DNA from 3 places in the Pedobacter suwonensis genome. Region 1 is predicted to be linked to each of the others. Evidence: riboswitches for the same ligand, from Rfam matches in the RefSeq annotation. Region 1 holds a riboswitch; each other region holds the start of a gene.

Region 1 (3,286 bases):
ATACCAAATCGCGAATGGTAAACTGTGGAAAAGACAGGTAATATGGCAGGCCTGTTACCGGATTTGTACTCAAGGGGCTAGTGCTGCCATAATGAGACCCTAAAACATTGGCGCACACAATATAGTGTTCCGCAGGATTGAACAAAGCATTTTGCCCGAACAAACCTTCCCACCATTCAAAAACATCTGCATTGGCAGTAAGTGCATGGCAAACCCAGATAACGTTATCTTTAGCCGCATTTAGTTTCCCATAAGTTTGATAAGCAACCTGCAGGTTACGGATTTTTTTTCCGTTTTCTAATTTAAACTGTCTAGGATGATTATATATTGATGCTGTACTCATTGTTTTGTTGTATCGGAAGGTAAATGTGCTTAAGCTAATAAACTCTCGGTAGAAACTTGTGCGTTAATGGCTGCAAATGCCTGTTCGAAATCAGCTTTAATATCATCGATATGCTCAATACCAACTGAGACCCTTAAGGCGTTTGGTTTTACGCCCGCGGCCAGTTGTTCTTCTTCACTCAATTGCTGGTGTGTGGTGGCCGATGGCTGTATGATCAGCGTTTTGGCATCGCCCACGTTGGCTAGGTGCGAAACCAGTTTCAAATGATCAATAACCTGCGTGGCATTTTCCTTGCTTCCATTTAGTTCAAAAGACAGTACGGCCCCAAAACCATTGCTTAAATATTTCTTCGCAAGATTGTTGTATTTGCTACTTGCTAATCCGGGATATTGTACTTCTTTAACCAGCGGATGGTTTTCTAACCAGGTGGCCAGTTCAAGGGCATTATCAACATGGCGTTGTACGCGGAGCGATAGCGTTTCCATTCCTTGCAACAAAAGAAAAGAATTAAAAGGCGATAGGGCAGGCCCAAGATCTCTTAATCCTTCTACACGGGCACGAATGATAAACTGAATATTACCGAACGGCCCGCCAATGCCAAAAACATCACTAAAAACCAAACCATGGTAACCTGCTGAAGGCTCGGAGAACTGAGGGAATTTCCCGTTACCCCAGTTATAGTTTCCGCCGTCGACAATTACGCCGCCAATGCTTGTTCCATGACCACCGATCCATTTCGTTGCAGATTCTACCACAATGTTTGCTCCATGTTCTAATGGCTTAAATAAATAACCTCCTGCACCAAAAGTATTATCAACCACCAACGGGAGGTCATATTTTTTGGCAATAGCGGCAATCTTCTCAAAATCAGGTACACTAAAGGCTGGATTACCGATGGTTTCCAGATAGATGGCTTTGGTTTTATCGGTAATTTTAGCTTCAAATTCCTCAGGCACATCCGGATTGGCAAAATCTACATGGATACCTAAACGTTTAAAAGCCACTTTAAACTGGTTATATGTTCCGCCATAAATGTGAGAAGAAGAAACAATACCATCACCAGCCTCCAGTATATTATTTAAAGCGATGAATTGTGCAGCTTGTCCTGAGGCAACGGCCAGAGCAGCAACGCCACCTTCCAAAGCGGCAATACGTTTTTCAAAAACATCGTTGGTTGGATTCATGATCCTGGTGTAGATATTACCAAACTCCTTTAGAGCAAATAAATTGGCACCGTGTTCAGCACTATTGAACCCGTAAGACGTCGTTTGGTAAATGGGTACGGCTCTTGAACCTGTTGTTGGATCTATTTCCTGACCAGCGTGTAATTGTAAAGTTTCAAATTTATATGATGTTGACATAATTTCTGTTTTAATTTATGAATTGATAAGATAACTAACTTAGGGTAGTCCTAAAGCTTAAAAGGGCGTATCCCGGTTATCCGGGACCTTCCAGTTTGAGGGAAACAAAAAAGGAAGATTTTTAAATTACTGTATGCAACAGCGCATACAAGCCATAGCAAGCATATAACTGCAAGTAACAGAAATAGCAACTTGTTTTACCTTTTTAAGGTCTGCATTGGATTCGCTTAGCGATCGAAGATTTAATGTTTTCATCAGTTATAATTTATATCACCAAATAACACCATGTTATCTGGTCAGGAATTGGCACCTTCTCTTTCTGAGGGTTGCCAGTGGGTCATCGAGCCAGTCTCTCGCCACTTCTTTATAAATCAACCTATGAAGATTGACTTTTATTTAGCTTTCCGCCAAATAATATTTCAAATGTCAGGATTAATTTTTAATACACAAAATAAAATTTTGATTTTAAAATAAATAACTGATAACTAGTTACTTAATTTTATGTTACAATGCTAAAATCGAACTTTCGATGTGAAATTAGCGCTGAATATGCTAAGTTTGCGCTACCTATCTAAATATGATTATCATGAAAAACACAAGCATTTTAAGTTTAGGCCTACTATTCACGGTGATGTTTGTCAGCACTACCAATGCCCAGTTTGGAGGTTTGAAAGATAAATTATTAAAAATCGGAACCGCCCAGGGTGCCAAAGCCTTAGGGGTAGACAGGTTTCTGAAACAGCCCGCTGCAATAACCACCAGTTTTGAAGATGTAAACAGGGAAGGTGAAAAAATGCCCGACTTTATTACTTCGTTAAATTTAAAGGCACAACCATTGTATTTACTACCTAAAAATCCAGAGGGCGGATTTGTGCTTTGCGAGGGGCTTTATGAGATGACCAACAAAAGTTATTGTTTAAAGGCGGGAACATTTGCGCCGTCAAAAGGCGATGGTTATATGTTCGCTCCTGTACTGGGTCCTAAGGAAGGAATAGTGGTTGCGATATTGAAAAGCGCAGAAAAACATCCTGAGGTGGATCAACATGACATCCAGGCGCTGCTGTGGACCATTATTGCCAGAACAAAATTTGCTGATTTTAACGGACAGGTAAAATTAACCGCTGTAAAATTATTAACCCCGAGTCAGATTACACAATTGGAGGGAGGCGCCCTGGGTGTGTTACCTTTTGATGTAATGGAAAAGGCTAAAGACCAGTTGCCAGCGGGTGTAAAGGCAGTTTTTGAGGCAGAAAACAATATCAGACAGCTGGTAGCTTCCGGAAATTACACTTATGCTGATATGGAAAAATATGCGATTTTGGCGGGTATGGCCCCACCAAGAAGCGATGTGCCAAGCGGCATCTGGACCAAACATCCTGATGGTTATTACATACGTTATTTTCCTTCAGGTTATTCAGTTACCAAAGTACAGGTATATGTGCCAAAGGAATTGATGGCAAATGGGAACAAATTGGTTTATGATGCTGCAGGAGATATTGCTTGTCCTGCGAATACGGGTTCACAACGTTTGGCACAAACAAATGAGCCACTGGAGGCAAACTATTCTTTGAAACTGACCACG
Region 2 (3,286 bases), 220 kb from region 1:
GCAGGCAAAGTAGAAGACCAGTCATTACGCGCCGTGATGTTGGCAAAAAGGTAATTTCTGAAGCCGATCTGTCCGGAAGCATAAACACTATACGATTTTAAGCGCGATAAATTATTGGATGAAACCAGGGGATCGCGAGAGTTTTTCAGGTTGTAAAGTCCTGCAATGGCCAGTTTAGGCGCACTCTGGTCGTTTTGCTCGATGTACTGCCTACGGATATTGCCACCTCCCAATAATTCTAAGCTAAAATCTTCATTTAATTGTTTATTGAAGTTTAATGTTGCGTCGGTGTTATTTTCGTTTACGGTAAAGGCACTTTCGGTATAAGAACCAAAAGGTGTTCCATTGGTACCATAGGCGATTCTAACCTTACGCCTGTCATTGTAGTAATCCGTTCCAGTTCTGAAATTGAAATCAAGTCCATCGATAATTTTATAATTAAGCGCTAAACTCCCAATAATCCGGTTACGGTTTTGCGACACGGTATTTTCATAAGCTACCCAATATGGATTGCTGTAATAGCTATTGTTCCAGTTAAATGTTTTTCCATTTTCATCCAGATAGTTTTTCAGCTGGTTAATATCTACCTGACGGCCAAACCAGGTAAATTGCAACATGGTACTGGTTGATCTTGAACCGCCTGTACCGGGCAAATTATCAGAACTCAGCTTGCTGTAATTCGCATTGGCCGTTAAAGTCAGTTTTGGCGTTATCTTCAGTGAAGTATTTAATACAAATGAATTTTTACCTTGCCCGGAATTAGGCACAATACCTACTTGTTTCAAGTTATTGTAAGAGATCCGGTAATCATATTTTTCCCCTGCATCTGCTACAGAAACTCCGTTATTTAACGAATATCCTGTCTGAAAAAAATCGCGTACATTATCTGGGTGGGCTACAAATGGAACCGCCACTCCTTTTGAAAAAAACTGTGGAATTAATCTGCCATCCATTTTTGGTCCCCAGCTCTCATCTACCCCATCATTAATGCCTTTACCAGCACCATCCACGTAACTGAATTTACCTTCCGATCCCTGTCCAAAAGCATTTTGATAAACCGGCAGAGTAAGCAAAGTTTCCAGTACGGCATTGGAGTTAACCTCAATGCCCAATCCTTTTTTCGATTTACCAGTTTTAGTTTTGATAAGAATTACCCCTGCGGCAGCCCTCGAACCGTATAGTGCAGCCGCATTTGGCCCTTTTAATACACTGATTGTTTCTATATCTTGCGGATTGATATCTGAGATGGCATTTGCATAATCCCTTGCACCTGCAGAATTTAACTGCGAATTATCTACAGGAATTCCATCAACCACAAATAAGGGCTGGTTATTTCCAGCTATAGAGGTTTCCCCTCTGATGACCACACGGGATGAGCCCATGCTCCCCTGACTATTGGTTACCCTTACACCCGCGATTTTTCCGGCCAGTGCATTGACCAGATTGGACTCTTTAGCTTCAGACAAATCCTGCCCTTTTAACTCCTGAACAGCATAACCGAGTGATTTTTTCTCTCTGGAAATGCCTAAAGCTGTAACCACCACTTCATCTAACGCATTATCGCTCGATTGAAGAATAACTGAAACTGGCCCGTTTTTACTGATCTGTATTTCCTGGGTTTTAAAACCTATGTATGAAAATACTAATGTGCCCTTTTCAGGTGCATTTATCGAAAAAGCACCTTTGGCATCAGAAATGGTGGTTTGTTTGGTTTCTTTGACGAATATGGAAACACCAGGCAGTGTTTCTCCATCTGCTGATTTTACTGTTCCGGTTATAGCGGTATTTTGAGCAAATCCCGGTTGTACAGCAAAGAGCAGTAAAATAAATGCTATTGATTTTAAAAGTCTGATCATGTATATGTTTAATAATTAGTTAATAGATAAAATTTGGGCAAAACGATTCCTAACGGTGAATCACCGTCTTTTATTAAAAAATAAAATGGAATGGTTAGATCAAAAACGCCTGTTAAAATGGAACCATCCTAACAGGACTGGCGCATTCGTAAGTTAGCAGAAAGGTTTACAAAAAGTGATGTAGCTCGTCTGTTTTTTTCCATTTGAATGATTTTGTTTAATACATATTTCACTTTCAAGAAAGCATTGAGGCAACAAAAAAGCACCCCTTAAATCAGAAGTGCTCCGTATATGTTAGATAAGGATTATGCAAACAACTGACTTAACTACCCCAGATTCATCCGGGATGGAATTAGCACCATTTCTAAAAATTAGATGGTTGCTAAGGCTTCACAGGGCCATTCCCTCCGCCTTTCTTGATAAGTATTTTAAAATAACTGGGGCAAAGGTATAATTAATTCCATTTATCCTATAGTTTTTATAGATATTTATTAAAATATTTTTTCTTTGACTATTCCATCCGTATATTTGTCGACTAAATTAGTAGATTAACATACATCCCAATGAATATAAAATCCTTATTAACTGCCGCACTGGCCATATCAACCTCCATAACCTTTGCTCAGGATCAGGCAGTTTTAGCCAATAACCAACAGGCAAAGGCCAAAGAAAAAAAAACAAAGGCATTCGTTGCGCTGGGCAACTGGCGCGGTGTGGCGAAAGTAAAGGAGGGACTTGAAATCCCTTTCAATTTTGAGATCAATGAAAAAAGTGGTCAGCAGAAATTGTATTTCCGCAATGCGGAAGAAAGTTTTGAAGGTGGTGTGGTCAAACAAACAGCCGATTCAATTTTTGTTAAACTGGATCAGTTTGATAACGAACTGGCATTTGCAATAGATGGCGACCGGTTAACAGGAGCTTTACGCAAACAGGATAAATCCGGAAAACCATTAATCATTGATGCCGAACGCAAAAACTATCGTTTTAAAGCAGACAGACCTGCATCAGCCGACTATTCAGGAAGCTATGATGTAATTTTTACCGCTCCAAATGGCAAAGAAGAAAAAACAGTAGGCCTGTTTAAACAAACAGGAAACAAACTAACCGGAACTTTTCTCCGTGTAACCGGTGATTCTCGCTATCTTGAAGGTATTGTAGAGGGGAATGGATTTCAACTTTCGAGTTTCATCGGCTCCTCTCCTGCTTACTACAAAGGAACTTTCGGTGCAGATGGTACTTTAAAGGGCGAGGTTTTAAGCGCAAGAGGCAGCCAGCCTTTTAGCGGGAACAAAAATAAAGATGCAGCCCTGCCTGATCCTTATCAACTCACCTACCTGAAAAAAGGATACAAAACACTCGATTTCAGTTTCCCTGATGTAAATGGTAAAAAGATTTCGTTAAAGGATGAAAAATACAAAAACAAAGTAGTG
Region 3 (3,286 bases), 2.4 Mb from region 1:
TTATCTTCGCCTTCTTTTAAAGAAATGGAGTTAACAATCCCTTTCCCCTGCAGGCATTTTAAACCATTTTCAATCACCGACCATTTTGATGAATCGACCATAATCGGCAGTTTGGCGATATCTGGCTCTGAAGCAATGAGGTTCAGGAATTTGGTCATGGCGGCTTCCGAATCCAGCATTCCTTCGTCCATATTCACATCAATTATCTGTGCACCACCTTCAACCTGTTGCAAGGCAACGGCCAATGCAGCTTCATAATCGCCACCCAAAATCAGTTTAGAGAATTTTGGAGATCCGGTAATATTGGTACGCTCTCCAATGTTCACAAAAATGCTTTCTGGTGTAATGGTTACAGGCTCCAGCCCGCTTAAGCGCATGTATTGCGGAAGTTTCGGTAATTTTCTGGGTTTGGCTTTTCGTGCATTTTTAGCAATACAGCCAATATGCGCTGGTGTAGTACCGCAGCAGCCGCCAACAATATTTACAAAACCCGAGGCAATAAAATCATCAACCAGATGGGCCGTTTCGTGCGGTTGCTCATCGTAAGCACCAAATTCGTTGGGTAAACCTGCGTTTGGATAAGCTGAAACATAGCAGCCTGCCTTTGTAGCCAGCTCTTCAATATGCGGACGCATCTCTTTTGCACCCAAAGCGCAGTTAAAACCAATACTTAGCGGTTTTGCGTGCATTACAGAGTTTAAAAAAGCTTCGGCAGTTTGCCCGGAAAGTGTTCGTCCGGAAGCATCAGTAATGGTACCAGAAATCATGATTTCCAATTTACGCCCTATTACCTCTTCATATTTTTTAATGGCTACAATAGCCACTTTAGCATTTAAAGTATCAAAAATGGTTTCAATCAACAATACATCCGAACCACCATCTACCAAACCCCGCACCTGCTCATAATAAGCTTTTTCCAGCTCATCAAAATAAACCGCCCTAAAACCAGGATCGTTTACATTTGGCGACATGGAAAGGGTACGGTTTGTTGGGCCGATAGCACCGGCCACGAAACATTTACGATCAGGATTTGCTGCCATAAATTCATTTACAGCTTCTTTTGCCACCCTTGCACCTTCAAAACTCATTTCGTACGAAAGGTCTTCCATCTGATAATCAGCCATGGAAATGCGCTGTGTACTAAACGTATTGGTTTCGATAATATCGGCGCCGGACGCCAGGTACTCCAGGTGTATCGTTTTGATGATATCCGGACGCGTGATATTGAGCAAATCGTTATTGCCTTTCACGTCACAAGGATGGTTTTTAAATCGCTCTCCCCTGAAATCTTCTTCGCTTAAGTTATATCGCTGAATCATGGTACCCATTGCACCATCAATCACCAAAATACGTTTCTCTAATTCTTCTCTTATACCCATTTGTTGTTGTAAGATTTGAGATATGAGAGATTAGATATGAGAATGGATTAGACGTAATGTCTAAAATCTCAAATCTATTGTCTCAAGTCTCTAAAAGGCTTATTGAAAAAGTTGGTACGTGAATCGTAATCCTAAACTTATCTGTTTCCGCTATTTGCAGAATAGAATTTAGCACCTTGTAGGTTACAGGTTGCTAAGACTTCGTTGGGTCTAATCCCTCCGTCTTTCTTAATAAGCATACAAAAATGCAACAAAGCATGATCAATTCCAAAAATTATCGCTTTGCTGCCAAATAAAATTACAAAGGCCATGCAATTCTGCACGGCCTTAAGAATATTGTTTTGTTTTTGAGATTAGCTGTTTACTTTTCTTCCATATTTTTTATTATACCAAATTCCCATATAGCTCATCCAAATCCCACTGCCTGAACTTACTACAAAGACATTATCTGTTATAAAAATGGTAATCAGCATCTGAATACATACGCCAACTAACAGAAAGCCGGTAATCGCTAAAAACTTATCCATTATCTTCTGCTACCGAAAATGCGGAGTAAGAACAAGAAAATATTTAGAAAATCAAGATATAAGCGTAATGCTGCAACAATCGCCATTTTTTTTGATTCTACCTGAAGTACTTCTTCTCCACTTGCTTCAATACCTTGGCCAATCTGTTTAATTTTCTGAACATCGTATGCAGTTAATGCGGTAAAGATGGCAATACCGATAAATGCCATAAATAAACTAAACTGTTCGCTTTGAATAAACATATTCACCAAGCTTGCAATAACTAATCCGATTACCCCTACCATTAAAATAGGGCCGAATTTGCTCAAATCAATATTGGTGGTATAGCCCATAAAAGCCATAATACCGAAAATACCTGCGGCACCTGCGAAGCAGCTTACCACTGAGCCAGAGGTATAAGCCAGTAAAATAAAGCTTAAGCTTACTCCAGTTAGTACTGAATATAAAACAAAAACACCTACAAGCGCAGGATACGAAAGTTTACTTAAACCAAAACTCATTAATAAAACAAGTCCAAGTGGTGCGAACATGGCAATGTACCCGAAAATCGACATACCAACTTTACCGGTAGATGGATTAACGGTTAGCAGGTATTGCATAAACTGCTCATTTGTTCCAAATAAATAGGCCGCTACTGTTGATAAACTCAATGCCACAAACATCCATAAGAAAACATTGGCGAAGAATTTTTTAGAAACAGATCCTTCCTGAACGAAAACACTGTTGTTTTGATATTGATAATTTTGTTGTTCCATTTTAATTTTTGTATGTTAAATGATATAAAAATAAACATTTAGTTCAATCTTTTTGTCAGCAGTTCTTCAACTTTTTTAAAGAACTGTAAAGGTTTTAAGGTACGCCATGGCAGATTGTCAAACGCACCGCCAAAGTTAATGTAATAATCAATGCTGTTATCACGGAATTCGCTAATTACATGTTCCTGAAAATTCACCCCAACAATCCAGCCATCTTCTACTTCCTGAAACCATTCTTCATAATAACTATCGTCTGAAGCATGAAAATTCAGTACATTTTCACCTATCAGGATAAATTTATTTAGTCCTTCATCCATCATCATCTCCAAAATATCGCGTTTTAGCAACATAATGTCGTTATTAATGGCATCGTTCCACTCGCCTATAAACTCTATAATGGCATAACTGCGGTCATAGTCGGCATACAAAACCTTCATATATAAGGTATTAGAGCCAAACTCATCCCATTGCGGGTGTAGCAAAAAGTTATAGATCTGCTTATCAAAGTAAAGTTCTGAATACTCGGTGTTATAAAATGGCGAACGCTCATCTTCTGCCGAAATATAATCATCTCTCCACTGGTAATAAGGCTCAATTTCGTGCATACTTTTTTTAATTATTGAAA

What was found. A riboswitch is a leader RNA that binds a small molecule or an ion and turns the genes downstream of it on or off. The one in region 1 is predicted to bind S-adenosylmethionine.
Region 2: linked by a shared signal. The riboswitch ahead of DV942_RS02175 (SusC/RagA family TonB-linked outer membrane protein) and the one ahead of DV942_RS01245 (O-acetylhomoserine aminocarboxypropyltransferase/cysteine synthase family protein) in region 1 are both predicted to bind S-adenosylmethionine.
Region 3: linked by a shared signal. The riboswitch ahead of metH (methionine synthase) and the one ahead of DV942_RS01245 (O-acetylhomoserine aminocarboxypropyltransferase/cysteine synthase family protein) in region 1 are both predicted to bind S-adenosylmethionine.

The regions. Positions count from the first base shown of each region.
Region 1 is NZ_CP031708.1:326,518-329,803, reverse strand. Features, by position in the region: gene DV942_RS01250 (homoserine O-acetyltransferase family protein) at 1-343, opposite strand, end outside; gene DV942_RS01245 (O-acetylhomoserine aminocarboxypropyltransferase/cysteine synthase family protein) at 373-1,704, opposite strand; SAM riboswitch class I at 1,967-2,077, opposite strand; gene DV942_RS01240 (hypothetical protein) at 2,291-3,286, shown strand, end outside.
Region 2 is NZ_CP031708.1:550,144-553,429, forward strand. Features, by position in the region: gene DV942_RS02175 (SusC/RagA family TonB-linked outer membrane protein) at 1-1,856, opposite strand, end outside; SAM riboswitch class I at 2,176-2,282, opposite strand; gene DV942_RS02180 (peroxiredoxin family protein) at 2,420-3,286, shown strand, end outside.
Region 3 is NZ_CP031708.1:2,720,077-2,723,362, forward strand. Features, by position in the region: gene metH (methionine synthase) at 1-1,379, opposite strand, end outside; SAM riboswitch class I at 1,514-1,617, opposite strand; gene DV942_RS11045 (Bax inhibitor-1/YccA family protein) at 1,906-2,661, opposite strand; gene DV942_RS11050 (hypothetical protein) at 2,700-3,266, opposite strand.